3 regions of the Bacillus sp. NPDC093026 genome follow, and region 2 is predicted to be linked to each of the others. Evidence: riboswitches for the same ligand, from Rfam matches in the RefSeq annotation. Region 2 holds a riboswitch; each other region holds the start of a gene.
The links. Region 2 has a riboswitch for S-adenosylmethionine ahead of metK (methionine adenosyltransferase). Riboswitches for the same ligand answer to the same signal wherever they lie in the genome.

Region 1: it holds a riboswitch for S-adenosylmethionine, as region 2 does, so the genes downstream of both, ACIQCE_RS08110 (methionine ABC transporter ATP-binding protein) here and metK (methionine adenosyltransferase) in region 2, are expected to answer to the same signal.
Region 3: it holds a riboswitch for S-adenosylmethionine, as region 2 does, so the genes downstream of both, ACIQCE_RS05555 (5-methyltetrahydropteroyltriglutamate--homocysteine S-methyltransferase) here and metK (methionine adenosyltransferase) in region 2, are expected to answer to the same signal.

The regions. Positions count from the first base shown of each region.
Region 1 covers NZ_JBIVPN010000002.1:626,021-636,614, reverse strand. Annotated here, with positions in the region: gene sufD (Fe-S cluster assembly protein SufD) at 1-1,139, opposite strand, end outside; gene sufC (Fe-S cluster assembly ATPase SufC) at 1,158-1,943, opposite strand; gene ACIQCE_RS08130 (YuzK family famiily protein) at 2,155-2,292, opposite strand; gene ACIQCE_RS08125 (carboxymuconolactone decarboxylase family protein) at 2,508-2,861, opposite strand; gene metQ (methionine ABC transporter substrate-binding lipoprotein MetQ) at 2,982-3,803, opposite strand; gene ACIQCE_RS08115 (methionine ABC transporter permease) at 3,818-4,486, opposite strand; gene ACIQCE_RS08110 (methionine ABC transporter ATP-binding protein) at 4,479-5,504, opposite strand; SAM riboswitch class I at 5,644-5,752, opposite strand; gene ACIQCE_RS08105 (SCP2 sterol-binding domain-containing protein) at 5,855-6,196, opposite strand; gene ACIQCE_RS08100 (thioredoxin family protein) at 6,317-6,619, opposite strand; gene ACIQCE_RS08095 (toprim domain-containing protein) at 6,633-6,983, opposite strand; gene ACIQCE_RS08090 (YusG family protein) at 7,113-7,349, opposite strand; gene gcvH (glycine cleavage system protein GcvH) at 7,394-7,777, opposite strand; gene ACIQCE_RS08080 (arsenate reductase family protein) at 7,843-8,199, opposite strand; gene ACIQCE_RS08075 (acyl-CoA dehydrogenase family protein) at 8,314-10,095, opposite strand; gene ACIQCE_RS08070 (acetyl-CoA C-acetyltransferase) at 10,111-10,594, opposite strand, start outside.
Region 2 covers NZ_JBIVPN010000004.1:189,816-200,409, forward strand. Annotated here, with positions in the region: gene asnB (asparagine synthase (glutamine-hydrolyzing)) at 1-930, opposite strand, end outside; gene metK (methionine adenosyltransferase) at 1,078-2,280, opposite strand; SAM riboswitch class I at 2,473-2,607, opposite strand; gene pckA (phosphoenolpyruvate carboxykinase (ATP)) at 2,821-4,407, shown strand; gene ACIQCE_RS11735 (DUF2584 domain-containing protein) at 4,440-4,682, opposite strand; gene ACIQCE_RS11740 (alpha/beta hydrolase family protein) at 4,722-5,516, opposite strand; gene ACIQCE_RS11745 (phytoene desaturase family protein) at 5,543-7,024, opposite strand; gene ACIQCE_RS11750 (glycosyltransferase family 2 protein) at 7,021-8,151, opposite strand; gene ACIQCE_RS11755 (lysophospholipid acyltransferase family protein) at 8,136-8,882, opposite strand; gene ACIQCE_RS11760 (carotenoid biosynthesis protein) at 8,851-9,579, opposite strand; gene ACIQCE_RS11765 (ABC transporter substrate-binding protein) at 9,752-10,594, shown strand, end outside.
Region 3 covers NZ_JBIVPN010000002.1:131,807-142,400, reverse strand. Annotated here, with positions in the region: gene ACIQCE_RS05595 (YwqI/YxiC family protein) at 23-286, opposite strand; gene ACIQCE_RS05590 (YwqH-like family protein) at 334-759, opposite strand; partial or broken gene ACIQCE_RS05585 (hypothetical protein) at 1,179-1,259, opposite strand; gene aspA (aspartate ammonia-lyase) at 1,472-2,896, opposite strand; gene ACIQCE_RS05575 (asparaginase) at 2,926-3,915, opposite strand; gene ACIQCE_RS05570 (helix-turn-helix domain-containing protein) at 4,120-4,467, shown strand; gene ACIQCE_RS05565 (hypothetical protein) at 4,680-4,817, opposite strand; gene pepT (peptidase T) at 5,041-6,273, shown strand; SAM riboswitch class I at 7,017-7,131, shown strand; gene ACIQCE_RS05555 (5-methyltetrahydropteroyltriglutamate--homocysteine S-methyltransferase) at 7,214-8,335, shown strand; gene ACIQCE_RS05550 (energy-coupling factor transporter transmembrane component T family protein) at 8,628-9,362, opposite strand; gene ACIQCE_RS05545 (ABC transporter ATP-binding protein) at 9,352-10,594, opposite strand, start outside.

The sequences.
Region 1 (10,594 bases), on a different contig from region 2:
GCTGCGTGTCCTGCTGTGACATCATCTTCATCAATTAATAGAATTGGGTTTGCATCTCCGCGTGCTTTTTCACTAAGCATAAGTACACGTGATTCCTGCTCTGCATTTGACTTTGTCGCACCATGCTCGATTTTGCCAATTCCGTTAAAAATAGAGGATGCTTGGTCCTTCATCACACCATGCTTCAAGATATATCCTTCAGAGTTTTTACCGAAGTGAATGATACTTGTTGTGAAGTTTTCTGTCTGTTTACCTCGACCAACTACAACAGATTTCGTATCACCGATTGTGCCGTCTCCCATCAGCTTTGTGATGTTTTCAGACACTGTGTCTCCATCATTCATCAGGCCAAGTGCCCATTCGATTTTACTATCACGGCCGTTTGCCATTCCGCGCCTATTCACGTATACCGTGACACCTTCAGCAAGATTATCTACTGCACCGTATGTCACCCGAGCATTCGCTCCTGTAAACACTTCAGAGACAATGTTAAATATTGCTTCCTCTGGCTTTGCTGTACTGATGTAGTTTTCTACATATGTCACAGCACTATGATCATCTGCTACCACAATGACATGGTTGAATAGGGTTGTTTCTTCTTTTTCATGAAGATAAACCGCTTGGATTGGTGCTTCAAGCTCAACATGTTTCGGAACGTAAAGGAAAGCTCCGCCGTTAACTAAAGCAGCATGCAAGGCTGTCAGCTTGTGCTCGTCGACTTTTACAGCATCTTTCATAAAATATTGTTCAACCAAATCAGCATGTTCACGAATGGCCGTATGGATGTCAGTAAAGATGACACCTTTGTCCTTCGCTTCAGTGGAAAGCGACAAGTAAGCCGGCGTTTGGTCACGCTGAATGTATAATGTCTTGTCTGTATCCTCGAGGTCAATCAACAATTTCACTTCTTCTGGAAGCTCTTCTAATGATCTAAATGGCACATTTTCGACTGTATGCTGTTTAAAGTTTGTTAAATTCCAATTTGATATATTCGTTTTATCAGGCTTTGGCATTGGGAGATCTTCTGCTTTTTCAAGAGCCTGTAAGCGAAGGGAGCTCATCCATGCCGGTTCCTGATGCTTCTCGGAGAAGCTTTTGACATAATCTTGATCTACAGATAATTTCGTTTCTAATGTCATCAATAATCCTCCTATCGCTTACGCTTCTTGACCAACAGTCTCGTCTTCAATACCTAATTCTTTTTTAATCCAGTCATAGCCTTCTGCTTCTAGACGATGTGCAAGCTCTGGTCCGCCAGATTTCACGATACGTCCTTGCATCATCACGTGAACCTTATCTGGTGTAATGTAGTTCAAAAGACGTTGATAGTGCGTGATTATTAAGCAACCGAAGTTTTCTCCGCGCATTTTATTAATCCCTTTAGAGACAACTTTTAAGGCATCGATATCAAGACCAGAATCGATTTCGTCTAGGATGGCGATCTTTGGTTCAATCATCATTAATTGAAGAATTTCATTACGTTTTTTCTCACCGCCTGAGAAACCTTCATTTAGGTAGCGCTGTGCCATATCAGGGTCCATTTCTAGAAACTCCATGTTTTCATCCATTTTGCGGATGAATTTCATCAGTGAGATCTCATCACCTTCTTCTCTGCGAGCATTGATGGCAGAACGAAGAAAGTCCGCATTTGTGACGCCGCTGATTTCAGATGGGTATTGCATTGCAAGGAAAAGACCTGCTTTTGCGCGCTCATCTACTTCCATTTCAAGTACATCTTCGCCGTCAAGCAAAATGCTACCCTTTGTGACTTCATATTTCGGGTGACCCATAATTGCAGCAGATAAAGTTGATTTACCTGTACCGTTTGGTCCCATTACTGCGTGGAATTCTCCACCTTTTATCTCGAGATTTACACCCTTTAAGATTTCTTTCCCTTCAATCTCAACGTGCAAGTCCTTAATTGTTAATGTCGAAGCAGTCATATATCGATACCTCCAAAATAATCATTATTCTCAATTTATTCTCATTCTAATTTTATAACAAATTAAAAGTGAATACAACACATTCACGACAAGCGTAAGAGGATGCCCTCAAAATTCTAACAAAAAATGCAGATGGATAAAAGAATTTATGTCGAAAAGACTGTTCTCATAAAAAGAAAAAGCGGAGAGTGATCTCCCCGCCCCTTAGCTATCAATAGCCCTGTATATTCATTTTTGCGAGCTGCCTTTTCTCGTCTCGATAGGACTGCTCTCGTTTATATTCTACTTTCATCCGTAAGTCATGGTTTCTTTCGTACTCTGCATAGCTCATGCCATGAGATTTGTGCATGGCCTTTTCCATCTCGGCGGTATAATCCAATCCCAGTATACTCTGGTCCGAACCGATAATAAACCATCTCCTTCTTTTAGTGTAGTTCTATTTTATCAAATCAATGGCACTTCACTCAAAAGGGATATGACGCTTTATGTTGGCATATTTACTCACACACTGGCAAGAGAATCACTCATCTCTCCCATATGGAAAAATACCGTGTTTTCCTTCTATTAATGCGTCTGTCCGCCAAATTCATCAATACATTGCTGAACAACAGTGATCCCTTGGCTGAGTGCCGCTCCCCCGCCGAACGCTGCTGCTACACTGACGACTTCCAATACATTCTCTTCTGTAGCTCCTTGATCAAGCGCCCCCTTTGTATGATAAATCATACAATATTCATCTTGTGCATGAATGCTAATGCCAAGGGCAATCATTTGTTTCTCTTTTTGCGTCAAAGAACCGCTTTGAAAGCATTGCTCCGTAAATTCATTGAATTTCTTGCCAAACACCGGCATTTTCTTCTGAAATTCACCCATTGCGGTTTTATAATCGGTTAGTGATTGTTGCATGGTTCCGTTCATATGCTGTTCGTTCACATTGATTCAATCCCTTCAGGTCATTTGTACGTCTTTATTATGAGCGAGATTTAAAAAAATACACAAAAAAACCTCGCTTTCATTCAAGCAAGGTTTTCGAGCATATTATTCAGATACAGGTAAGACTGCACCATCATATTTTTTTTCGATGAATTCTTTAATTTTGTTAGAGTGAAGCACTTCCATTAAAGTCTTGATTTTCTCTGATTTTTCGTCACCTTTACGAACAGCTACAATGTTTGCGTAAGGGTTGTTCTTTGTTTGCTCAAGTTCAATTGCATCTTTCTTCGGATTCAAATGATTTTGAATTGCATAGTTTACGTTGATAAAGACTGCGTCTCCTTCACTGTTTTCATAAGCTTTCGCTGTGAGTTCAGGAGCGATTTTTTTGAATTTCAAGTTCTTTGGGTTTTCTTTAATGTCTTTCAATGTTGCGTTGATTGTATCAACCTTTGAATCAAGCTTGATCACGCCAGCATTTTGAAGTAGGGCAAGCATACGACCTTGCTCAGCCACGTTGTTTGTCATGATGATCGTGCCGCCGTTTGGAATATCTTTGACTGATTTGTATTTCTTAGAGTAGATACCGAAAGGCTCAAGGTGAATAGCACCTGCACTCACTAGGTTATAATCTTTGTTTGATTTGTTTTCTTCGTTTAAGTAAGGAATATGTTGGAAAAAGTTCGCATCCACTTCTTTTTCAGCTAAAGCTTTATTGTACATTTTATAATCGCTAAGCACTTTTATTTTTAGGTCATAGCCTTTTTCTTTTAAAAGTGGTTTTGCTTCCTCAAGAATTTCAGCATGTGGTGTTTTTGATGCAGCAACCGTGATGGTTTTGCTTTCGCTTGCGTTATTAGATGAACCGCATGCAGCTAAAATGCCTGCAAATCCTAGAAATAGTGCACTTAAAATCAATTTCTTCATGAATAAATCCTCCCTTAACGTTTATCAATTTTATTGGTTATCAAATCACCGATTATCTGAATAATAAAGACGATGATTAGGATAAAAACAGTGGCAACAAGTGTGACATCTGTATTTCCAGATTGGTACCCTTCCACATAGGCGAGGTCACCAAGTCCGCCTGCCCCAATTGCACCTGCAATTGCAGTAGAACCAATTAAAGCAATTGCTGTGACAGTAATTCCTGAAATCAGGGCTGGCAATGATTCTGGCAGCAAGACTTTAAAAATAATCGTTGATGTCTTTGCGCCCATTGATCTTGCCGCTTCAATCACACCTTTGTCTACCTCACGAAGTGCAATTTCAACAAGACGTGCATAGAAAGGTGCAGATCCAATGACAAGGGCGGGCAGGGCTGCATTTGGACCTAAAATGGTATGCATTAAGAATTTTGTAAACCCTAATAAAAGAATGATTAAAATGATAAAAGGAATCGATCTAAAAATGTTGACGATTGCCCCGATAACTGCATTGATCGGTTTATTTTCCCATAAACCGCCTTTACTAGTCAGATAGAGCAATAGCCCTAGGATGATGCCGATGACAAAAGCAAATGCAAGTGAAATAAGCGTCATATACACCGTTTCACCCGTCGCATTCCAAATGACTTCAAGGTCAACATTCGGGAACCATTTCTCAAACATGTGTCATCACCTCAATTTCGACCTGTTTGCTTTGAATATAGGCGATGGCTTTTTCCACTTCAGTCTCTACTCCATTGATGTGGATAAAGAGTGTTCCAAACGCACCTTCCTGCGTTTGAGTAATTTTCCCCTGGAGGATGTTCACATCGACTTGGAATGATCGAATGATTTCAGTAATGAGCGGCTGCTCGGCAGAATCGCCGATAAAGGACAAACGAACAACCTTCCCTTCTTTCATCCGCTCTAAGATGTGCTCAATCGTTTCCTTAGCTTCCTCCGGCTCAACAAGCTGTTTCACAAATCGTTTCGTCATTTCTTCCTTCGGCTGTCTAAAGACGCGTAATACCTCGCCCTCTTCGACGATACGTCCATTTTCCATGACCGCCACACGATGACAAATTTTACGGATGACATGCATTTCGTGTGTAATTAGCACAATGGTTAAACCTAATCGTTGATTGATATCTGCCAAAAGCTCAAGAATAGAGTCTGTCGTTTGTGGATCAAGAGCAGACGTTGCTTCATCACAAAGAAGAACCTTTGGGTTATTTGCTAGTGCTCGAGCAATCCCTACGCGCTGCTTTTGTCCGCCGCTAAGTTGCGATGGATAGACATTTTCTTTTCCTTCTAAGCCGACCAATTTAATCAGTTCATCTGCACGAGCTCTCCGTTTTGAAGTCGGTACACCTGCAATTTCAAGCGGGAACATAATATTTTGTCGTACAGTTCTCGACCATAGTAGGTTAAAGTGCTGGAAAATCATGCTGATTTCCTGTCTTGCCTTGCGAAGTTTAGCGCTCGATATTTCATTAATCCGGTTGCCTGCCACTTCAATTATTCCTTCTGTTGGCAACTCTAGACCGTTTAGTAGCCTAATCAGGGAGCTTTTCCCTGCGCCGCTATACCCGATAATTCCGAATATTTCACCTTTATCAATCTCCAAGTTGACGTTTTTCACTGCGTCAACATTTCCGTTTTTTGAGTGGTACGTTTTTGATACATTCTGTAATTGGATCATAGCCTGATCACCTGCTTTCTTGCTGAATCTGTAGCGTGCCATCACATACGTTCTTCGTTCTTCCCTCATGACTCTAGGTCAGTAAAAAAGACCTAACTGCAACACAAGCAGAAAGGCCTTTTATTTCAAATACGCCTTTCTCTCATCTTTCAAAGCGTTGCGGCTTTGAGTGAATTGGCACCAATTTCAGCTATGCTGACGGTTGCCGGGTTTCATAGGGCACGTCCCTCCACCTCTCTTAATAAGAGAAAATATGTTGTTTTATGTGATGTTCATGTTTTTACTAACGTAGGATATCATGCTACCCGAGATATGTCAACGCTGTAAATCGCTAATTTCCAAGTAAACGACTAAGTGATCATTTTCCTAAAAAAACCGTTCGTTAGCCAAAGCACCGCCTCTAATCTAAGAAGTGCTCGGAATGAGCCTTTCACCTTTACTTGCCCACGACTAATTAATTGCTGTAAAGATAGATTTCCATCTAATAATTGAAGAATTTCCTTTCTCTCACCATAAAAAGTGAGATCCGATAACTCAATTGCAGGTAGTTTCTTGACTTCACCACGTTCATCCACAATCAATGTACAAGAATCTGCTTCCGCTTCAAATGTAATCTTCAAGGATGATGATGAGAGCAGCGGTTTTAGTAAAAATCGCTGTTTTGTGTTTCCATGGGCTTTGGTTTTTTCCACATGTATAACCTCCCTGTCATTTGGTTATACATAACATTTCTCTACAAACGTTGGCTTGTCCTTTATAAATAACTCGACAAATTTTCAATTGAATGGCTTGAAACATGACAAAAAACCGCTTTATTTAGCGGTTTCAATCATTTCATGAAGATATGGAACAGAATGAAAGGCATAGCCTTTTTGAACGATCTTGCCGTCTTTAAACAATAAAAAGCATGGAACACTTTCTATTTCAAATCCTTTCGCTAAACTAGGTGAATAATTTAAATTATTCTCGTAAAATGGAACATCTGGCTGCATGGTATCTACAACTATCAGCATTTTCTTCGCAAGCTGGCACGTTCCACAAAACGGTGTATATAAATACAAAAGAAATAAATCGTCCTTTATCTCCTTCAATTCGTGCTCCTCAATCTCTTTCATAGTACGCCCACCCTCACAAATATTTCGAATGAACATCAATGTTTGCAGCTAATAAGACAGATGCAATATGGGCTGTTGGTGAAGCGGCAACTTCGCGGTACATTTTGTCTACAAAAAGATGAAGTGCTTCAGGGAACTCTTTTCGGAATTGCTTCCGCAGTTTATCGCCAGCATCGTCACTGTCTGCTAATATGTAAACGTCTTTCCCTAATAGATCGTCCACTAGCTGATCCAGCTTCGATGTACTGATGGTGCCATTGGTGCAAATAATGGTAACAGGCTCACTTATGACTTCTTTTAGTTTTTGTTTGTCTGATTTACCTTCTACAATGATGACCTTTTCTACATTCTCATGTTTCATCATGATCACCCGGCCCTTTTGACGTTGATTCACTTCTTCATTAGATTACAACCTTTGGGTAAGGTTGTAAAGATGAGACACTTGTTCATCAAAAAGACTGCAGCATTCTCTCGCTGCAGTCTGATTAAACGATTAGCACCAGCCATTTTCATCATCACAGTCAACGTATTTTTCCGTCCCGTGTGTTAATGTATCAGACAAGCGATAAAACCGATTCTGATCATAGGAATAGCCAGGTTTCAACTCATATTGATTTTCACTAATCATCTTTCCAATCTCTTCATTTTGATGATAAAGCACCATGCCATTTTCTTTGAATCGACCAGTTACATGTTTTGTTATATCCACCTGTTCTTTTTGAAAAGACAAATTGGACACCCCCCATAAAGGTAGAGTGTCCAATTTCTCATGAATTAGTCTTCTTTTGTCATTTCCTCATATTGCTCAGCAGTCATTAAGTCCTCGATTTCAGAGGCATCCGCTGGTTCTACAACGATCATCCATGCTTTCTCGTATGGAGATTCGTTCACGAATTCTGGGCTGTCATCTAGCTCATTGTTTACTTCAACGATTGTTCCGTTAATTGGTGCGTAAAGTTCAGAAACAGTTTTGACTGATTCTACACTTCCGAAAGGCTCGTCCGCTGTCAATTTGTCTCCTACTTCAGGAAGCTCAACGAACACGATATCGCCTAGCTCGGATTGAGCAAAATCCGTAATACCGATACGCACCTTATCTCCTTCTACTTTGACCCATTCATGTTCTTCGGAATAACGTAAATCTTTTGGTATGCTCATTTCAATATCCCTCCAGTCTTTTTTGCGTTTATATTGAAGATACCACAATCTGAATGAAAGTTACATCATTTCCAGACGCTTTTAAATGTATCTTCATTAAATCCAACTGTCACTCGTTTGCCGTCTGTTGTAATTGGACGCTTAATCAGCATACCATTTGATGCAAGCAATTCAAGTTGATCGTCCTCTGACATTGCAGGAAGTTGATCCTTAAGCTGCAGCTCTCGGTATTTCTGTCCGCTTGTATTAAAGAATTTCTTTAGCTCCAAACCGCTTTTTTGATAAAGAGCTTTGAGTGTTTCTTTATCCGGCGTCTCTTCGACGATATGTATGCTATTGATTTCTTTGTTGTGATCTTCAAGCCACTTTTTTGCTTTTCGGCATGTGCCGCAAGATGGATATTCATAAAAATCTAAAGCCACCATTTTCACCCCCTGCAAATTGTGACAACATTTTATCATAAACCATTTTAAAAACCTAAATGTATGCTTACAAAAAGGTGCGGACATGCGCATCCACACCTTTCGATTTGTTGCTTATACGATATATTTCTCGGCTTCAAAGATACGTTTAGCTACTTGACGCTTCGTCGCAATGACATTGATTGGTGTGAATCTTGTCAGCTTACGAAGGGCTGACAGGCTCATGCGGAGTGAATCTCCTTCCTCCATGGCGATTAATGATTCTTTTGCATGTGCTTCAATTTCTAAAAAGGCTTCCTGTGTGAAAATTTGTGTGTAAGCGAGTTTTTGTGCGTTCTTCTCTACGCCTGTTGTGGCAATTGCTTTTTCCGTACGAAGGATGGCAGATTCAGCGGCAAAAATGCCATTGACAATATCGGCAATATTCACTAGAATCTCCTGCTCACGCTCTAGTGCTTTCCCATATTTCATCGCTGCCATGCCTGCAACCATGAGGGCAATCTTTTTCGCATGTGCAAGTAAATATTTCTCCTGATCAAGCGGCTGATCGCCTGGCTCTTCTGGCATCATCATCATGAGCTCTTCCTGTAATGTTTGCGCTTTTTGAAGGAGCGGCAGTTCACCTTTCATTGCCTTCTTCAAAAAAGTGCCTGGCACAAGCAAACGGTTGATTTCGTTTGTCCCTTCAAATATTCGGTTAATTCGTGAGTCACGATATGCTCTCTCGACTTCATATTCTTGCATAAAACCATAACCGCCGTGAATTTGTACGCCTTCATCCACAATATAATCTAATGTTTCAGAGCCAAGCACTTTACAAAGTGAGCATTCGATTGCATACTCCGCAATGGATTGCGCAATTTGCTTACCATCCTTTTGCTCTTCATCACTTAATAAACCCATCCGCTGTTCGAATAATCCAACGGTGCGGTAAACGGCACTTTCCATTGCGTACAGCTTCGCCGACATGTTGGCTACTTTTTCACCAATTAAGCTAAATTGAGAAATCGGCGTTTTGAATTGCTTACGCTGGTTTGCATATTCGGCAGATAATTGAATGACTCGTTTTGATGCACCGATTGTACCGACAGCCAGTTTATAACGGCCGATATTCAAAATGTTAAAGGCAATCACATGCCCTCTGCCTACTTCACCAAGTAAATTCTCCTTTGGTACTTGCGCATCTTCAAGGATTAGTGTTCTTGTAGATGATCCTTTAATGCCCATCTTTTTCTCCTCAGGTCCTGTTTTGACACCCGGAAAATCCTTTTCTACGATAAAAGCAGAGAAATATTCACCGTCAATTTTTGCATAGACCACAAAGACATCTGCAAATGCGGAGTTCGTGATCCACTGCTTTTCTCCATTTAATACATAATGCGTTCCAGCTTCATTCAGTACCGCTGTTGTTTTCGCTCCTAGTGCGTCAGAGCCTGATCCTGGTTCCGTTAAAGCATATGCCGCAATGGTCTCTCCGGAGGCGAGTTTCGGCAAGTAAGTTTCCTTTTGTGTTTGATTACCGAACAAGACGATAGGCAGAGAACCGATTCCGACATGAGCGCCATAGGAAAGAGAGAAACTGCCTGCTCTTGCGAATTTTTCAGTAATGATGGCAGAACTGATCTTATCTAAACCGAGTCCCCCAAACTCCTCAGGAACGTCGGCACCAAGCAGCCCAAGTTCTCCTGCCTTTTTTAAGAGCCTAACAGAATGCTCGAATTCATGATTCTCAATTTGATCAATATACGGCACAACATCTTGTAAAATGTAATCTTCTGTTGTTTTTCCAATCATCAAATGTTCATCAGAAAAATCCTCTGGTGTGAAAATATGCTCATAATTCGTCTCATCAATTAAAAAACTGCCACCCTTTTTTACATCTTCCATCGCTTTCATCTTGTTTCTCCCCCTTTAAATCAATTCAAAAATGCCTGCTGCTCCCATTCCTCCGCCGATACACATCGTGACAATACCAAATTGTTCGTTCCGTCTTTTCATTTCATGAATGAGTGATAACGTCAGTTTGGTTCCTGTACAGCCAAGCGGATGGCCTAAAGCAATCGCACCACCATTAACGTTCACCTTCTCTTCGTCTATTCCTAAATGCCGAATGACTTGAATCGCCTGAGATGCAAAGGCTTCATTTAATTCAAACAGACCAATGTCCTTTAGCTCAAGACCGGCTATTTTTAATACACGGGGAATGGCTTCAACCGGACCGATTCCCATGACTTCAGGCGGTACACCGCCAACAGCAAACGCTTTAAATTTAGCAAGCGGCTGAAGAGATAGAGAGGATGCCTTTTCACGGTCCATCAACATGACACATGCCGCACCATCACTTGTTTGTGAAGAGTTGCCTGCTGTGACCGTTCCTTTTGTTGAGAAAGCAGGA
Region 2 (10,594 bases):
CAAACCGAGCTTATCGGCTGTTTCCTTTGCCACATCAACCTCACTGAAACCATCTTGCTGGAAGCCAACAGAGAACGTTTTCAGCTCAGGGTGAAATTCCTTTGCAACAGACACAATGAAAGAAGAATCGATACCGCCTGATAGGAATGAACCAACAGGTACATCACTTCTCATATGCACTTTCACAGAATCATAGATGGCATCTCTTACTTCTTCTATTAATTTTTGCTCTTGTGTTTGTTCAGGCTTGAATTGGACTTTCCAGTATGTTTTAAATTGAATTTCTTGACCAGGACGCAATGTAAACTGATGACCCGGCTCTACTTTTTGCACTTTTTGATCAAGTGTATTTGGCTCAGGAACAAATTGGAAAGACATATATTGCTGCAAGGCTGTCTCATCAAATAAAATGTTCTCATTTACAGCCATAAGGCTTTTGCGTTCAGAAGCAAAGTACACTCGATCATCCATTTGTGTAAAATAAAGTGGTTTAATTCCAAAAGGATCTCTTGCGCCATATAGTAGCTGCGCTTCTTTATCCCAAATGAGAAACGCAAACATTCCACGAAGCTTAGAAGCCGCTTCTTCTTTATAATGACGATATGTAGCAAGAAGCACTTCAGTATCAGAATCTGTACTGAATGTATAGCCCATTTTCACAAGCTCTTCCTTTAACTCCACATAATTGTAAATCTCTCCGTTAAAAATAATCCAATACTTCTCATCTTCATAAGAAAGCGGCTGCTTTCCATGTTCCACATCTATAATACTTAAACGTCTAAATCCAAATCCTACATGCTCATCATGATAGTATCCCTCATCATCCGGACCACGATGAACGATGAGGCGATTCATTTGTTGAATTAACTCTTCCTGTTCTGTCGTTTCGGACAATGGACGGTGATTCAATACACCAACAAACCCACACATATTATTGCCTCCACATTATGTTATTTCTTAATAGTAGACCTATAATTAGACAGTCTTTTGACTCATTTCGTTTCACATTTTCAAACTTTTTGTTGAATTTTTTTCACCAAAAGGAAAACCGCTTAAAATAAGCGGTTTAATATGTTGTTATAGTCCTAATGCTTCCTTGCGAAGCGTGTCGGCCTTATCTGTTTTTTCCCATGGTAGATCTAAATCGTGTCGGCCAAAATGTCCGTATGCAGCCGTTTGTTTATAAATAGGACGGCGCAGATCAAGCATTTTGATAATGCCAGCCGGACGCAGATCAAAGTTTGCACGAACCACTTCAATTAACTTCTCTTCAGAAGCTTTTCCTGTTCCGAACGTATCAATAGAAATGGACACAGGCTGAGCTACACCAATGGCATAGGCAAGTTGCACTTCACAAGATTCTGCAAGTCCAGCTGCTACAATGTTTTTCGCTACATAACGAGCAGCGTATGCTGCAGAACGGTCAACCTTCGTTGCATCTTTACCTGAGAAAGCGCCGCCGCCATGACGAGCGTAACCGCCATACGTATCCACGATGATTTTCCGTCCAGTTAAACCAGCATCACCTTGAGGTCCGCCGATAACGAAACGACCTGTTGGATTAATAAAGTATTTCGTATTTTCATCCATCAATTCACTTGGAACCACAGGGCGGATGACATGCTCTTTCAAGTCGCTTTGAATTTGTTCAAGCGTCACTTCTGGTGCATGCTGTGTAGAGATGACGACTGTGTCAATGCGAGCTGGTTTGTTTTGTTCATCATATTCAACTGTTACTTGTGTTTTTCCGTCAGGACGAAGGTATGAAAGCGTTCCATCCTTGCGCACTTCAGTTAAGCGGCGAGATAATTTATGTGCTAGTGAAATTGGTAGCGGCATCAGCTCTTCTGTTTCATTGTTTGCAAAACCAAACATTAGCCCTTGGTCACCTGCACCGATCGCATCAATTTCTTCTTCAGTCATTGTTCCTTCACGTGCTTCAAGCGCTTTGTCTACGCCTTGTGCAATGTCAGCTGACTGTTCATCAATTGATGTAAGAACCGCACATGTTTCCGCATCAAAACCATATTTCGCACGTGTGTAGCCAATTTCCTTAATGGTGTCACGTACTGTCTTTGGAATATCAACATAGGTAGATGTTGTAATCTCACCGCTTACTAATACGAGACCGGTTGTGACAGAAGTTTCACAAGCAACACGTGCATTTGGATCTTTCTTTAAAATTTCATCTAAAATGCTGTCTGAAATTTGATCACAGATTTTATCTGGATGTCCTTCTGTTACTGATTCTGAAGTAAATAAACGACGATTTTGACTCATAATGGCAATTCCTCCTGTACAAGACCACATCCTCCCAAGATGGGGCCTTCATATGATACGGAACTCGTTCCCTCTTATAGAAAAACGTTTATATTAGAGATGTTATTGGCAATTTGTACATATGATATCCCAAAAATAAAAAAACCATTTCCTTCAATGCGAGGAAAGGGTCTGATATCTGCATGCCTTTCACTCTTATCGCTCAAGGTGTTCTTGTACCTTGCATCAGGTTAGCACCTTGGTTTCTCAGCATGTTCATGCCTTTGTTATAAGAAACCGGTTGCTGGGCTTCATCGGGCCTGTCCCTCCACCAACTCGGGATAAGAGTATCCGTTCAATAAAATATCTTATCTTAACCCTTCTATGCTGTCAATGCTTCTAAAGAATTATCTCTCCTCTTTATTAGCTTGACCAAAAAGCATATTTTCATGGCAGAAATGAAAAAACACACACAAAAATATCTAAATAGTATAGACTATTATTATCAATGTGTTATACTAATCAAAACAAACAAATTCAACGGTAAAGGAAGGGTTTTTTATGAACTCAGTGGATTTAAAAGAAGATTTGCAGTCATTGCTCTCATTAGAAAATACGCATCAAAATTTATCTGTTCCGAAGCTTGTTGAAAAGATTTTGGCACGCAATGAAGGCGTTTTAACATCAACAGGAGCTGTCCGAGCCACAACAGGTGCGTATACTGGACGTTCTCCTAAAGATAAATTTATCGTAAAAGAAGAAAGCTCTGAGCATAAAATCGATTGGGGTCATGTGAACCAGCCTATCTCCAAGGACGCATTTGATCGTTTATATACAAAGGTTGTGTCATACTTAAGAGAACGTGATGAACTATTTGTATTTGAAGGGTTTGCCGGCGCTGACAAACGATACCGCATGCCGATTACAGTTGTAAACGAATTTGCATGGCATAACCTATTTGCAAAACAACTTTTTATCAGACCGGACGGTTCTACACCATCATCAAATGAGAAGCCTTTTACCATCTTATCTGCACCTCACTTTAAAGCAGACCCTGAAAGAGATGGAACAAACTCTGAAACCTTTATTATCGTCTCTTTTGAAAAACGGACGATTCTAATTGGTGGAACTGAATATGCGGGTGAAATGAAGAAATCGATTTTCTCTGTGATGAACTATCTGCTTCCTGAACAAGATATTCTTTCCATGCACTGCTCAGCAAACGTTGGTCAAGAAGGTGATGTTGCATTATTCTTTGGTCTTTCTGGTACTGGGAAAACCACCCTTTCCGCAAGTGCAAGCCGCAAGTTGATCGGTGACGATGAGCATGGCTGGTCTGGAACAGGTGTCTTTAATATCGAAGGCGGGTGTTATGCAAAATGTGTGAACTTAAGTGAAGAAAAAGAACCACAAATTCACAAGGCAATCCGCTTCGGTTCAGTCCTTGAAAATGTTGTGCTCGATGAAGAAACGCGCGAAGCTGATTATGATAACACGTTCTTTACTGAAAATACACGTGCTGCTTATCCAATCGAAATGATTGATAATATCGTCAAACCAAGTATCGCAGGTCATCCATCCGCTATTGTCTTTTTAACGGCTGATGCATTTGGCGTCTTGCCTCCAATCAGCCGGCTAACAAAAGAACAAGCAATGTATCATTTCTTAAGCGGTTATACTAGTAAACTAGCAGGAACGGAACGTGGTGTGACTTCACCAGAAACAACGTTCTCAACTTGCTTCGGTTCACCATTTTTACCACTTCCAGCTCACGTATATGCAGAAATGCTCGGCAAAAAAATTGATGAGCATGGTGCAAAAGTATTCCTTGTGAATACAGGTTGGACTGGTGGCGGCTATGGGTCGGGCAAACGAATGAACCTTGCACACACAAGAGCGATGGTTCAAGCAGCCATTGAAGGCGACCTTGACCATGCAGAAATGGTCACTGATGACATTTTTGGATTGCACATTCCGCTTCATATTCCTGGCGTGCCAGATGAAGTACTTCAACCAGCCAAAACATGGGCAGACCCTGAAGCATATCAAGAAAAAGCACGTTTCCTTGCCAATGAATTTAAAAAGAACTTCAAAAAATTCAGCCATGCAACAAGTGATATTGAAGCAAAAGGCGGACCACTCGTTTAAACAGACGAAAGCTGAGGGAATCCTCAGCTTTTTTAATTCGTTGAATGTAATGAAATAAGGCGGTAAGTCACCTTTGTTACATTATCTGTCAGTTCTAGTTTTTCAACATGAGCTGTTCCTGTTTTTTCTCCGGCTTTCGTTTTCCGCACCTCAAGCGGAATGTTTAACGGATAAATGCGGTACCCTTCCTTCATGAGCTCAAACACATTCTCTTCAATTCTTGTCTCTTTTCCTTTTGTGACAATCATTGTATTAAATTCAATAGGCATTCCCATAACGAAAATCCCCCTACTTTCTATATTTCTTTCTAGCATTTATTTTACCATATTTCCGCTTTTTCGGCTGTGCATCCATGTTGACAGCCGTCTGACAATCTCTCGATTATGTTGCGGGGGGAAATAATGATTGTATCCATGGAAATACCATGTCTCCACAGACTTTCCATGCTTACGTAATGCTTCCTCCAATAAATACGCATGCTCAATCGAAACATTCTGATCCTGTTCTCCATGAATAATTAAAACAGGTGCTTCGATTTGATCCACGACATTCAGGGGGGTTCTCACCTCGTATTCCTCTGGTACTTTATGAGGCGGACCGCCAATCACACGCTTCATCATTCTTCTCATATCAACACGTTCTTCATAAGTGAGCTTCATATCACTCACGCCTCCCCATGAAACAAAGGATGCGGCCTTCTCCTTCATTTCAACAGCCGTCCAAATCCCCATCATACCGCCACGAGAAAAGCCAAAAATATGGATACGGTCTTTTTTCACCTTAGGATGATGCTTCAAAAGCTGAAATGCAGCAAAAGCATCTTGCCTGTCCTCTCCTGCAAAATCTTCGTTGCCTTCGCCCCCCTGATTTCCGCGATAAAAAGGAGCAAACACAACAAAGCCTTGCGCTGCAAATTGCACGATTCTCCCTGGCCTGACCATCCCGACATTTTTAATGCCGCCTCTTAAATAGAGAAAGCCATCATAAGTGCCATCTTCTGTTGGTTCTGCGAGTAGCCCTTTTATCCGGAGTCCATCTGCCTTATACGTCACTGAGTATAAGTGAATATTCGGATGGGGTGAAGGAAACCTTCTTTTTGCCACAATCACTCGTTGTCTCTCCTTTTCATTCTTCGTTACTCGTATTGTCTCGTAATCGCTTCTGCGACTAGCTGTCCTGATTTTGTAACAATCGGGGTCCCGCCTCCAGGATGACTTGTCCCTCCTACAAACCAAAGCCCTTCAATATCCTTTGATTTATTATTGATTCGAAAGAACGCTTGCTTAAAAGAATTTGAGGACATGCCGTAAATGGCTCCTTGATAAGCGCCGGTTTTCTGCTGCAAGTCAAGCGGCGTTTGAACAGCCTCATACTCTACAAGCTCTTCAATATCAAAAAAACCTTTTTCCTTTAATTTTGTTTTGATATGCTGACGATATGTCTCCTTTAGCATGTCCCAATCTTGCTCTTTTGTCACATAAGGCGCATTTGCCAATACAAAAAAGTTACTTCTATCTGTTCCCCCGCTCAAATCCGGTTCAGAATGGCCTGAATAGCAAATGTAAAGCGTCGGATCACTCGGCAATTGCTTTCGCTGGAAGATATCCTTGAATTCCTGCTCATAATTCTCAGGGAAGAACACATTATGATGAGAAAGCTGTTCATATACTCTAGGCACACCAAGTAAGAGGACAAAGCCAGATAAAGATGGCTCTATTTTCGACAGTTTTTGATTAAGATAACTCGGACGATCTTTTTCAGCGATTAGCTGCCGGTATACGGTGAGCGCATCTGCTCCCGCAATGACTTGATCTGCTTCATACATTTTTTGCCCCGTCTCAACTCCCTGGATACGCCGATCTGTTACATGAATTGTTTTCACTTGCTCGTTTACATGAATCTGTACACCTAATTCCTTCGCCAATGTTTCAAAAGCTTCAACTAATCGATATGTACCGCCCTTCACCCCATAAATGCCCTTTTCCCCTTCTAAATACGCCATCATATTAAAAATCGCTGGTGCTTCATATGGTGATGAACCAATATATGTTGCATAACGCCCAAACATAGCCAGTGTATGGGGATGACGAAAATATTGACGCAGCAGCCGCTGAACGGATGTAAAAGGTTTAACAGCAAGAAATGCTTTCATCAACTTCATATCCGTCTTATCCTTCCATGTCAATAACAAACGATTTAAAAACTGATCCTCTGCTAATTGAAACAACCTCTTTGATTCACGTAAAAATGCGCGATATTGCTTTGCATCCTCTGGACTAAATTGGGCAATTTGTGTTTCCATCTGCTCTATATGCGGCGTAAGCTCGACAGTATGACCATCTGAAAAAAAGTTTTTTGCAAGCGGGTAAATGGGATAAAATGTCACATAATCTTCCATTCGTCTATGACAGGCTGTGAATACCTCTTCAAAATACGCCTTCATCGTGATGGTACTTGGCCCCAAATCAAAAGAGTATCCTTCTCCTTTGTGGCGCTGTAACTTCCCGCCAAGAGCTGCTTCTTTTTCAAGAATGGTGACTTGAAACCCACTTGACTGCAGGCGAATTGCAGCCGATAATCCGCCTAGACCTCCACCAATGATGATGACTTTTTTCATTCATATCTTCTTCCCTTCCATACATATCCTTCTTTTTTCAGCCCGATCTTTATAGAGGCAATGCCAATGGCGATCAATGTCAGAATGCTAAGTGGTAATAAAAAAGCCATAGCGGACGTCCTGCCATTCTCTATATCAATCGTAGCTTTTATTGATACACCTAGTCCGTAGCAAAGAATGGCTAAACAGATGTTCGTAAAATCCACTTGGACCAGTGCGATCAGCAGACAAATGACTGGAGCCAAATAAAGTATGGTGTATAAGCAAAAGACACCACTTAATAAAGCAATATTCCGATTCACACCAGGAAATATGTTTTTGCGGTAGCCTTCCCATACTTCCTGTCCATTTTCATACATTCTCATATAAACAAATGGATGGATACTGGCAAGCGTAAACGGATACCCCATTTGCTTCACGCGTCTTGCAAGTGCCATATCATCTACAAGCGAATCTTTAATCGCTTCATGACCGCCAACTGCAAGATAACAGTCCTTTTCAATAGCAATAAAACCGCCATGAGCTGCTGCAAAATGAGGATTGTTGGATGTGCTTACCCACTTAACCGGTAGATGACAACCAATCGTAAACATCATCATTGGGACCACCAGATGCTCAAGAAAAGTGCCTGTTTTTTGCTCTGGGAAGCCTGAAAGCATCCCCGTTTTTTGAATGCACAACTGCTTGTATACTGCCTCAACTGCTCCCGTCTTTAACCTCACATCTGCATCTAAAAATAGCAACCAATTAGACGACGCCTCCTCAGCTAACTGAAAACACGCATATGATTTACCAAGCCACCCCTGCGGTAATGTTTTACCCGATTTCACATAAATCCATGGATACGTTTTTGCGTAACGTTCTACGATGGCTCTTGTCTGATCCGTTGAATGATCATCAAGCACAATGAGCTCCTTCGGCAAAACACGCTGATTAACGATAGATTGAAGACAGGCTTCAATCCGTTTTTCCTCGTTTCTTGCTGGGATGAGAATCGACAATGGTATATTCTCATCAGAAGAAGGAGAAGAAACTGGCTCCAAGGTAGGAAACTGCTTTACATTCCATATCGTGAAGATGAATTGACAGAGAAGAAAAACACAAATCACGATTAAGAAGATCGCCATGTTTTCACCCACTTTTTAAAGGAATCAAACACATCACTTGTTGAAAGACTTGTTCTCGTCATCTGCACAAATTCTTTGTTCGATGAAAAGTCCGGATCAGCAATGACATGTGCTTGATGCGTATTTAACTGGTTTTCAAGCAAATTTGACAACATATGAGTCACTTCCTTTTTCCGAAGTGACTCTCCAGATAAAATTGCATCTTCTCCGAACACGACTGATACCGTCGGTTTTTGAAATTGATTAAACGTATAATGCAAGGTCACAGGCTTTACCACGACCTTATCAAATTGTCTCACTAAAAAAGAAGCCCCGCCTTCCAGTTCAAGCGGTCTCGCATCTTGATGCATGATTTTTCCTTGTGGAAAAAGCCATACAGCAGCACCAGTCTCCATTTTGTCTTTTGCCGTCATCAATGCTTGTTTGACACTTTTAAGCTCCTCCTTATGAACTGGAAACGCACCAAGTTTACGGAAAAATTGATACTGCTTTAACTGCTTCTCCTCCATCATCATATAATGATCTAGATTAGAAACTTTTTCCGTTAAAAGAAAAATGATCAGTCCATCCCACCACGAGCTGTGATTTGCAATATAAAGAACAGGAAGCTTCTCCTTCGGATCAATCCTTCCTTTCAACATCAGACAGCGGAAATGCTTGTTTAGTAAGTATCGTTTGATATATATATAAAAGACTCGTCTAAACGAACGGCTTTTGTCGCTTTCTTTCAAATTGAACCCTTCCTTCACACAAAATGACAATGACAAGCGCTAGATAAAAAATCACATCTAAGTCGCTCTTTAATGCTAGAAGACCGAAAAAAAGCACCATCGCCTGATAAATGCGACTCGTCCAGTGCAGTGCCTTTCGATCAATAGATACAAGCGGAAAAATAAAAGAGAGACTTGCCCCAATCATACCCCAGCTAACAAAATTCTCAAAAGGAATACCAAAAAAACCGCCACCATCATACCAAATCCAAAATTTCCGCTCAGCGGCAACTGGGTCTAATATGAGATCAAGTAGCACAATCCAAATGCCCGTTTCAATGGCTCGTTTCCATTTCGCATCTTGTCTAGATAAAAAAAGACTATTAAGAAAAACCCCTACCCATGCAAAGGCAATCGTTAATGGAACCCCTGCTACAAGAAAACCTAAGGTCGGATAGTAATCATAGGCACCAAACGGAAATCCTGTTTTGACCCCTACCCATTCAACCGTAAACGTCAGAAGCCCAACAATGGCTGCTTTTTTTACGACAATTCTCCAACGCCCATAAATGTTCCGGCCTATCTCCATGACGCAACATGCGTACAAAACAAGAAATATACCGTTGGCAAACTGGAGCCATGCAGGGACTTCAAAAAACACCATTAATAAAAGACCAATAATATACCAGCCGACAAACATCCAACTAACTCTATACACCAAACCGCTCCTTTTTCTACCAAATGCAAGAAAAGCAATCATGCTTCCAGTATAGAAAAAAAGACACGTTCTATAAATATTAAATGCGCTTCCTTCTTCATCTAGGCACTCACCAAAACTCCTTTTTGACATACTTTAATTAGTGATCTAGAAAAAAGGAGGCGAATTACTCTTGAATCGTTCCATCAAAGTGAGACTCGCATTCATATTCATAGTCCTGCTCTTTATTCCATTTGTCGCCTGTCAAAAAGAACAAGAGCAAACCGTACAAGTAGCCGAGGTCACTCATTCAGTGTTTTATGCACCCCTTTACGTGGCATTATCAAAAGAATTCTTTCAGGAAGAACAGCTCGATGTTGTGGTTAAAACCACATGGGGTGGCGACAAAACCATGACCGCACTCTTATCTGGAGGCGCCAATATTGCCCTAACCGGATCTGAGTCCTCAATTTATGTTGAGTCACAAGGATCAAAAGACTCTGTCATCAACTTTGCACAGCTCACACAAACAGATGGCACATTTCTTGTCTCAAAAGAAAAAGTCACTCACTTCTCTTGGGATATGTTGAAAGGGAAAGAATTTCTAGGACAACGGAAAGGCGGCATGCCACAAATGGTCGGTGAATATGTCCTAAAAAAGGAAGGCATTGATACAAAAAAGGATGTACGCATGATTCAAAATATTGACTTCGCAAATATTTCCGGTGCCTTTTCCTCTGGAACTGGTGACTTTGTTCAGTTATTTGAGCCGGCTGCCTCCTTAATTGAAAAAGAGGGCAAAGGCTACATTATCGCCTCCTTTGGAGAAGCTTCTGGCAAAGTACCGTATACCACCTTCATGGCTAAAAAGAGTTACTTAGAAGAAAACAAAGAGACGGCAGAAGCCTTTACTCGTGCCATTTACAAAGCCCAACAATGGGTAGAAACAAAGAGTCCTGAAGAAATTGCCAAGACAATTCAATCCCATTTCCCTGATACGGAACTTGATATTTTAACGACAGCCATCAAACGCTAC
Region 3 (10,594 bases), on a different contig from region 2:
AAAACGAATAATGTGTCCTGCTTTATTTTGCAGCAATCGCTTCGTCTTGTTCTTTTAAGGTCTTCACATTGGAGCGTGTATCTTGGACATTTTTGATGAGGGCCTTCTTAAAAGCAGAGACCATTTCATTGATCTTAGCTTCACGCACTGTCCACTTTGACACAAACTCCAAACTGTTTTCACCAACTTTATCTGATGCTTTTTTCATCATTAAGGCTTCTACTGCTTGCGAGACTTCATCTAGTTTTCCCATGACTAATTGATTGTTTAACTTAATTTGTCCCATTTATGATATCCTCCAAATTTGTTCATGTAACCGCTAGTAAAGTAGCTCTACAAGCTACTCCATGCTTTTGAGATCAAACGTTTTGCATCTTCCACTGCGTCTTCCCCTTTTTCAGCAAGACGTGCCGCATCTCCAGCTAAGGAACTGGCAAAGGATAACGTTGCTAGTTCGGCTTCTAATGTACTGATCTTAAACTCGATACGGCTTACATAACGAGGATATTGTTCATTTACGATCGTTTGTAGCGCATTGTGTGCTTCATTTCGCTCTGAATTGAAATCTTGGCTTCGCTCACCTTTCCAAGAGGTCCCAAGCTTTGGCTGCTTGATTTGCTTTAAGTCTGTTTCTGCCGCATCTTGTTCTTTCTCCACATTGCTTTTCGCTTTTTTTAGTCGAGCTATTTTCTCTTCTATTTCTGTTTGTTTACTTGAGATACCGCCGTTAAGGGCAGAAAGCATGTCCGATAAGCTCATAAGGGTTCCTCCCTCCTGTCTAAAAAATAAAAACGCTGCTTAGAGATAGATCTAAACGAGCGCACTGGTGAATAGCACTTTTTCCAATATTGTTATTATAAGGTTCAAAGACTCATGTTTAAATAGGTATTTATACTCTTTTTCTGTCATAAATATGCTTTTAATCTGCCATACGCTACACCTTTAGTCCTTCTTTATAAGGGGTCTAAAATCACATTCTCCTTCTATGTATAGTGAATAGTTATCAAGTCCTAGGACATTAAAAAGCCACTCGATCAGAAGTGACTTACTTTTTCAAACGGCTTTTACGGCGCCGATTCTTTTCTATTTTGTTGGTCCAAATGAATTGACCTGTGTACCCGTAAATAATCACAAGATTCATTACAACAAAGCTTAACCTCGAATGTGGACACGCCTCAAGAAGTCCCTGTTGCAATAGACATAATGGCACATATCACAAGTGTAGCTAATAAGAAAATATTAGGGTGAATAATGAGTAAATGAAAAAACGATTGCGAAAAACAAACCAAGCACAGACACGACTTCTATCAAAGACAGTAGACCTGGTGATTTCATTTTTTCCTTCCTTTGTTCGTCTGTTAAGCGTTTTCAAATTATTGTGAAAGAGTGCGTCCATTGAACGAAATCGAATTGCCTGCTTCTCTCTTTTTCACAGGCAATTCGTCATTTTAGAAAAATTAAATTTTTGATATTATTGCCGCTCAAGCAGCTCTTGACCCGCAATACCAGGCTTTGTCATCTCGTAAGGATTTAAAATAATATCAAGTTCTTCTTCCGTTAGTACATCATACTGCAAGCAGAGATCTCTGATGGATTGACCTTTTAAAATCGCTTCTCTAGCAATTCTTGCAGCTACTTCATAACCTAAATGAGGGTTTACTGCAGTGATCACACCTGCACTCTTTTCTACATATTCTTTCAAACGTTTTTCATTTGCTTCAATACCAGTCAGGCAATGATCAGTAAATGAACGGAATCCGTTATTCATGATACTAATAGATTGCAGCAAGTTAAAGACTAAAACAGGTTCCATCACATTTAACTCAAGCTGACCTGCTTCAGATGCAAGGCAGATGGTGTGATCATTCCCAATGACTTGGAAAGCGATTTGGTTAATGAGCTCTGCCATGACGGGATTCACTTTCCCAGGCATAATGGATGATCCAGGCTGACGGGCTGGCAGTGCAATTTCAGCAAGACCTGCACGCGGACCAGATGCCATTAAACGAAGGTCATTGGCAATCTTAGACATGTTCATCATACATACTTTTAAAGCTGCGGATACTTCTGTATAAGCATCTGTATTTTGAGTCGCATCAACAAGGTGATCTGCCCCAACAAGAGGTAATCCAGAAATATCAGCGAGTTTCTTCACCACAATCTCAATATAGCGAGGGTCTGCGTTTAAACCAGTCCCAACGGCTGTAGCACCCATATTCACTTCGTATAAATGCTGCTTTGATTGATGAATACGCTTGATATCACGCCCTATTACGCGGCTATATGCTTCAAATTCTTGTCCTAAACGAATTGGAACAGCATCCTGTAAATGCGTTCGCCCCATTTTGATCACATGATCGAATTCGTTTGCTTTCTTTTGAAACACATCTTGCATTGCTTGCATCGTCTCAAGTAGAATGTCTAACTGCTTGAGCACCGCAATATGAATAGCGGTTGGAAATGAGTCGTTTGTCGATTGTGACATGTTGACATGCGTATTGGGACTTAGATGAATGTATTCACCTTTTTGATGTCCCATTATCTCTAAGGCTCTGTTGCCAATGACCTCATTAGCGTTCATATTCATGGAAGTTCCTGCGCCGCCTTGAATCGGATCAACGATAAAGTACTCGTGCAGTTTTCCTTCAATGACTTCTTCAGAGGCCTTGACGATCGCATTGCCGATTCCTTCATATAAGCGTCCAACTTCCATATTGGCTAGAGCTGCCGCTTTTTTGACGATGGCAAAGGCTCTAATCAGTTCCTCGTGCATGCGATAGCCAGTAATCGGGAAATTCTCTTTTGCACGTAAGGTTTGGACGCCGTAGTACACATCTGCTGGAATTTCTTTTTCTCCAAGGAAATCTTTCTCGTAGCGATAAGTTGCGTGAACCATTTCATATGACCTGCTTTCTATAAAATAGGTTAAATCACTAAATCTTCAGCGATTGGTGTTTCCATAATCTTTTTCACTTCTCTTGGATCTGTTGTTTTACCAAGTGCCCACATGAGTTTTGGCACGATGGCTTCAGTATTCATATTTCTTGAACGTGCTACAAGTTCTTGATTGATCTTACGCCCTACTTCATACACACTCATGTCTTCCCCTTCCTCCAGACATTGAGTCGTGATAACAATAGAAATGCCTTCATCTAACAGTTCGTTGATCTTTTCTAAAAGGTTTCTTCCTTCAAAAGGAATTCCGCCGCTGCCATAGCTTTCGATCACTAGACCTTTGTACACACCTTTGATGGCATCTAAAAACTCTGGCTTAAGACCGGGGTGCAGTTTCAATAGGCATACATCTGTATTCAAAGACGCATCTAATTTAAACGGTTTCATGGATGTTCTTTTTACTTTGTTATTGTATTCAATTTGATGATTTTCAATAGATGCAATATATGGGTAGTTAATACTTTCAAATGCATCATAACTTTTCGTTCTTAGTTTAATTGCACGAGTTCCTTGAATCACCCGACCATCAAACACGACATACACTCCGCCTACACCGTCACATGCAAAGCGAATCGCATCTGTGATGTTTTTCTTTGCATCTGTTTTCTTAAACGTGATAGGGATTTGTGAGCCTGTAATCACGATTGGCTTATCAGGATTTTGCAGCATATAGGAAAGAGCTGCTGATGTGTAAGCCATTGTATCTGTTCCATGGGTGACGACAAAGCCATCATATTGATCGTAATTTTCATAAATGGCTGTTGCGATATCCACCCAATATTCAGGCTGCATATTTGTACTATCTATACTCATAAGGGACTTCGTGTCCATTGTGTACTCAGCATTAATTTCGTTTAAATATTTTAAAAGGTCTTCAGCTTTGACACCAGGAGCTAAACCATTTTCACTTTCTACAGATGCAATCGTTCCACCAGTGGTTAAAAGTAATAGTTTCTTCAACAGGTCCACCTCTTTCAGTAAAATGACTTCGTTTGTCACGCATATGATAAGTTCCCTTGTGCTATTCTATAATATACGCTTTACGCGTACCGTCATTGCCATTATAGTCACATAACGCGAATTAATCAAGAAACTGTTACGCATTACGCGTACACTTTTAATAAGAATATGATATACTGTTTGTATATAAAGGAGCGTTCATGTATGATACTCGATCGTTTAACCACCCTTAGAAAAAAGAAAAAATGGTCTCTCCAGCATACGGCAGATCGCCTAGGTATCGCCAAAAGCACCTATGCCGGTTACGAATCTGGATACCGACGACCTTCGCTTGAAGCAGTGAAGCTGCTCGCTGATTTGTATGATACGTCCATTGATTTTTTACTTGGTAGAACGGACGAGCCAGAGTTCCAACGTAACATCTCTGATATCAAAATTGAACTAACGGAAGCAAAAGAAGGAACCGTCCTCGTAGATGGCGTTCCACTAACCGATGAAGACATTAAACAGCTTGTTGCCTTTATTCGGGCGAAAAACACTCTGAAAGTATAAAATAAAAGAGAGGCACCCTTTACATGGTCCTCTCTTTTATGCTTATTATATCAGTGGTTCTATCCCTTTATGTATCACCTGATTTGCTTGATCAATGGTGTCATTGGCTGCTTTCACACCTTACCCGCTAGCTCAAATGCTTTTTTCCCTTAATCCACTACAGCATGAATCCGGGTCCTTTCAAAACACCGCAATGTTACATGCCATAGTCTTTATATCCCTTCTTCTCTTTTCCTCTCGTCTTTTTCGCTCAAGCTCTTCCCATTCTCGAATTTCCGCTTCGACTGCCGAATCTCTTCAGCCGCTTCCTGAAACTTTTGAGTGAGCGCAAGCGTTTGACTTGAATCCAACTTTCGCACCCCTTTCCCAATTTAACGTACAAATGGATGATTTTATATGTTCTCATTATAAATAAAAAGACACCAAAAAAATCACTCTAAAAAACCATTCAGCACATCACCTAATCAAAGTAGGCCTTTTTCCTCTCTATTTTCCAGTGAAAACCTTTCTTGTTATGAAGCGCATTCAAGACATGATAAAATGGTGGTATTCTACAAAAGGAGTGACGTATAGATGAGAGAGGAAATGATTGAACGTTTCACAAACTATGTGAAAGTTGATACCCAGTCTGATGCAAATCAAGAAAGTTGCCCATCCACTGAAGGACAATTGAACTTAGCTAGACAGCTTGTCGATGAAATGAAAGCAATCGGGATTCAAGAAGTGACAATGGATGAGAACGGTTATGTCATGGGAACAATACCATCCAATACAGATAAAGAAGTACCGACCATTGGCTTCCTAGCTCATATCGACACAGCGACGGACTTCACCGGTAAGAATGTGAAACCACAGATTCATGAGAACTATCAGGGCGGCGACATCACGTTAAATGAAGAGCTACATATCGTTTTATCTCCAAAACAGTTTCCTAATTTACAAAAGTACCAAGGACATACGATCATTACCACTGATGGCACAACCTTGCTTGGTGCAGATAACAAGGCGGGCATTGCAGAGATTATGACCGCCATGCATTACCTCATTCAGCATCCAGAGATCAAGCATGGCAAGATTCGAGTTGCCTTCACACCGGATGAAGAAATCGGAAGGGGACCGCACAAGTTTGATGTCGATGCATTTGGCGCTTCCTATGCTTATACGATTGATGGCGGACCGCTTGGAGAGCTTCAATATGAAAGCTTCAACGCAGCAGGTGCGAAAGTGTCCATTCAAGGAAACAACGTCCATCCAGGAACAGCGAAAAACAAGATGGTCAGTGCTGCTAAAATCGGGATGCTTTTTCACAACAAGCTTCCTTCTGATGAATCTCCAGAGTATACAGAGGGGTATGAAGGCTTTTTCCACTTGACGAAGTTTGTGGGAGAAGTGGAAGAAGCAGAGCTACAGTATATTATTCGAGATTTTGATAAAGAAACATTCAACAATCGCAAAGCACTCTTTGAAAAGATTGCAAATGACTTAAGAGCTGTCTACGGCGAAAAGAGCATCACGCTCAAGATTCAGGATCAATATTATAATATGAAAGAAAAAATTGAGCCGGTGAAACATATTGTGGATATCGCCTATGAAGCGATGGAAAACCTATCAGTGACACCTATTATTGAACCAATTCGCGGCGGAACAGACGGCTCTCAGCTTTCATACAAAGGACTTCCAACACCAAATATCTTTACAGGCGGAGAGAACTTCCACGGCAAATATGAATTTATCTCTGTTGAAAATATGCTCAAAGCAACAGAAGTCATCGTAGAAATAGCGCGTTTATTTGAAGAAAAAGCATAAAATATGTTTACAACCGTTCCTGTTCGGGAACGGTTTTTTAATAAAAGTTTACAATTTTCTGAAACTTTTATGACACTGATTCGTACTAATAAAGACAACCCCAGAAAAATTCTTCTTGACGAATGAAATAATTGGAAATATAATAGTTAAAAACAACCAGTATTTTATACCTAAATTAGCAGATGTACTAAACCAAAAGAACTAAGTCACTTCTGCTTTTTATTTTCAGTTATAAACATCACTCACCCTGTCTATACTTAAAGAATAGGATGAATTGGAGGAATGTCATATGATCATTTTGTTCATTATCGCTTCACTTTGTTGCTACTTACTTTTCTCTTTCAAAAAAGATAACCGCACCCAAAAACGAAAAAATGCAGATCTCTCGGAGTTTGAAATCTTTCGTATCCGCCGCCATTACAATGGCAAACGCCAACACCCTTTAAACAATGCACCCAAACAAGTATAGAGTAAAGAAAGAGTCTCCCACGTGGCTCTTTTCAGATAATGGACAAAGGGCTAAATAAGTATCATTTTAGCCCTTTGTTTTCTTTTTAGCGTGACCTGAAAACCTGAAGTCTGGATGATTGCCGTCAGTATCACGATCTCACGGCTTCTGCGTCGGACTAGCCGGTGTCCTCATTGCTGATTGATTCATGTAGAAAAATAAATTGAAAAATCATTGACTTTTCCTCAAAAAGGTTGAATAATTGTGTTTATTAAGAAAATTGAATCAAAAGGTAACCTTATTAAGAGTGGTGGAGGGACTGGCCCTGCGAAACCCGGCAACCGCTGTTCCTTGGAACAGAATGGTGCTAATTCCTTAAACAAGCATATGTGCTTGTTTGAAGATAAGGCAGAGATCTTACAGTATATGATGCTCTTCCTTATCAAAGGAAGGGCTTTTTTATTTTGAACTCAAGGAAAGAAGGGATTCACTATGACTAAAGTGCAAACAACCGGAAAGAAAACAAAAAAACCGCCGTTTCGCGCAGATCAAGTAGGCAGTTTGCTTCGATCTAACCGCATTAAAGAAGCACGCCGGCAAAGAACAGCCGGTACGCTGACAGCAGATCAGCTTCGGCAAATTGAAAATGAAGAAATCACACGAATTGTTGAAAAACAAAAAGAGATTGGGCTAGAGGTTGTCACAGATGGAGAGTTCAGACGTGCTTGGTGGCATTTTGATTTCCTTGAAGGGCTTGATGGAGTCGAAGGCTTTGAAGCAGATCAGGGCATTCAATTCCACAACACAACAACAAAAGCACGAGGCATTAAAGTGACGGACAAAATTGACTTTACAGATCATCCGATGCTAGAGGATTATCGTTTTCTTCACAGCATTGCAGGTAACCATACGGCTAAAATGACCATCCCAAGCCCAAATATGCTCTTTTTCCGTGGGAAGCTAGAAGAAGGTGTGTACGACCATTTAGATGATTTCCACCATGATGTCGCACAAGCCTATAAAAAAGCAATTCACGCCTTCTATGATGCTGGCTGTCGCTACTTACAATTAGACGATACTGCATGGGCTGTGTTCTTTTCTGAAAAAGGTCATGAACAAATTAAAGCCTTTGGTCGTGAGGCAGATGAGCTCCGTGAGTCGTTTGCTAAAACAATCAATGAGGCCGTTGCTGATCGTCCAGACGATTTAGTCGTCACTATGCACATTTGCCGTGGTAATTTCAAATCAACTTGGGCGGCTGAAGGTGGTTATGAGGCGGCGGCAGAAACGATCTTTGATGGTTTAGACTTGGATGGTCTTTTCCTCGAGTTCGACGATGAGCGTTCAGGTGGGTTCGAGCCCCTTCGATATGTCAAAAATCCAAACCTTCAAATCGTTCTTGGACTTGTGACATCAAAGTACGGTGAGCTTGAGCCTGCTGAACAAATCAAAAAGCGAATCGAAGAAGCGACTCAATATGTGAACATCAACCAAATTTGTCTGAGTCCACAATGCGGATTCGCTTCCACTGAAGAAGGAAATCTGTTGACAGAAGAACAGCAATGGGAAAAGTTGCGCCATGTAATCGAGATTGCTGACCAAGTGTGGGAATAGGTTGATCTACTTAAAACCTGATACAACCAAGAAAAGGACCGCTTACGGTTCTTTCTTTTCTTTGATAAAGTTGTTTGATTATATTTCTTCGTGGTAAAGTGAAAATATAAATATTTACCAATTTATCCAAAACGAAAGGCGACATCAATTAAGTTTAAAAATATTAACTCTCACTCTAATACCGTCAGTTCTTTATATGATCTATTACAGCCTGCAATGTGTACTAATATCAACCAAATGACCTAAGACATATAAAAAGCCCACATTCTATTAAAAGATTGTGGGTGTGTTTTTAAAAAAAGAGCATACATAATAGGACACTGACCACTATGAATAAAAGATACATATAGTCGATCCAGGATGTGCTGATGACATGATAATACGTTCGCTCCCTCGTCCCTGTGAAGCCTCTTGCTTCCATCGCAATGGCAATGCGTTCTGACTTTCGTACACCTTGTGTAAAAAGGGGCACTGCATAGCGAATAAAGGCCTTCCAGCCGCTTTTTTGCTTGTATCCTCTAATTTTATGTGCAACCTTCATTTGTTTCAATTCACTTTGAAACAAAGGGATAAAGCGAAAACCAGCGAGCATACCATACGCCCATTTTGGTGAAAGTCGACATTGATGAATCAAACTCATCATAAAAGCAGTCAAATCGGTCGTTGACGTAAAAAGGAGACCAAATGTAACAAAGCCAAGCATTCTGAAAGATATGGTCAGTCCATTTCTTAGACTCTCCTCTGTCATATGAAACCATGCCCACTTCCAGACAGTATGATCCCCCTTGCCAAAAGCCGCCATCATCCAAAACACTAGAATGAAAAAGAGTAGATAAGGAACCAGTCTTGTTGTGAGATACCTGATATTCCATCCACCTAAGACAAGCCCGATCCCAACCGCAAATAACCAAATGATGAAAGTTGTTTTTGGATCTGAAATGGCCATCAAACAGCACATAGCAAGAAGATGAGCAAGTAATTTCAATACTGGATTTACCGTGGAAAGAAAGGAGTGGTTACTCTGCAATGGTCAGCACTTCCTTTCTTTCAAACATATATTGATAATGCAATGGCACTCTCAATTGATAAGAATCAACAAGTTCACGATTCGAAAATAAATCATAAGGAGTGCCATCATACACATGCTCCCCTTGATGAAAAAGAAGTACCTGATCAGCGCACTCATCGACAAGCTCCATATCATGTGTGACCATGATAATGGTTGTCCCTTGACGTTGACGCTCTTTCAAACGTCTAATTAATTCCTTCGCTGTTTTTTCGTCCTGACCAAATGTCGGTTCATCTAAGATTAATACATCTTGATCGAAGAGCAACATCGTGGCGACACTTAATCTTCTCTTTTGCCCTAGACTTAAAGTAAATGGGTGTGCCTTTGCATGTTTGGCTAGACCGAATTCTTCCAAAAGTTGATACGTTTTTTCTCGCACATCTGATTCTGGCCAATTCCGCTGTCTCCCACCAAATGCGATTTCATCAAACACTGTATCCTGTACAAACTGAAGCTCTGGATTCTGAAACACAAAGCCTACCTTTTCATATAATAACCGGTCAGACCATTTTTTCAGATGTTTTTCCTTCAAGAAAATGTGACCCTTTTTCACTGGTTCTAAACGAATCAAATGTTTGAGAAATGTGCTTTTGCCGCTTCCATTCTCCCCAATCACAGAAATCCAATCCCCAGCTTTCATTTCAACTTGAAGATCACTCATGATCGACTTTTTTCCGTATCCTAATTGCAGTTTCTCTGTTCGAATAAACGTCTCGTAATCTGTGGATTCTTTCTGTTCACACTGCTGTTTTCTTGCTTCAAAAGTTTGAATGAGGGTTTGACTGATTGGATGAAATGGGTCTTGAATAATAGTTGACCATTTCTCGGGAAATATTTTTGGTCGCCAAATACCTGCTGCTTTCATCTCTTCCTCATATGTTGTGATCACGTCTTTTGGATGTCCATCTGCTAAAATATGACCTTGATGATCTAATAAGATAACTCGATCCATCCATTCGATGACACCATCTAACACATGTTCAACAAAAATCATGGTCTGATCTTGATCAGTTGCAAGGTTCTGAAGCAGTTGAAATACCTCCATTCGCCCTGCTGGATCGAGCTGTGCAGTTGGTTCATCAAAGAACAGTACCTCTGGCTCTAAAGCTAGTAAGCAAGCAAGAGCCAAACGCTGTTTCATGCCGCCAGACAATGTTTGAATGTCTGTATGCGGATCGACATTTAGTTGT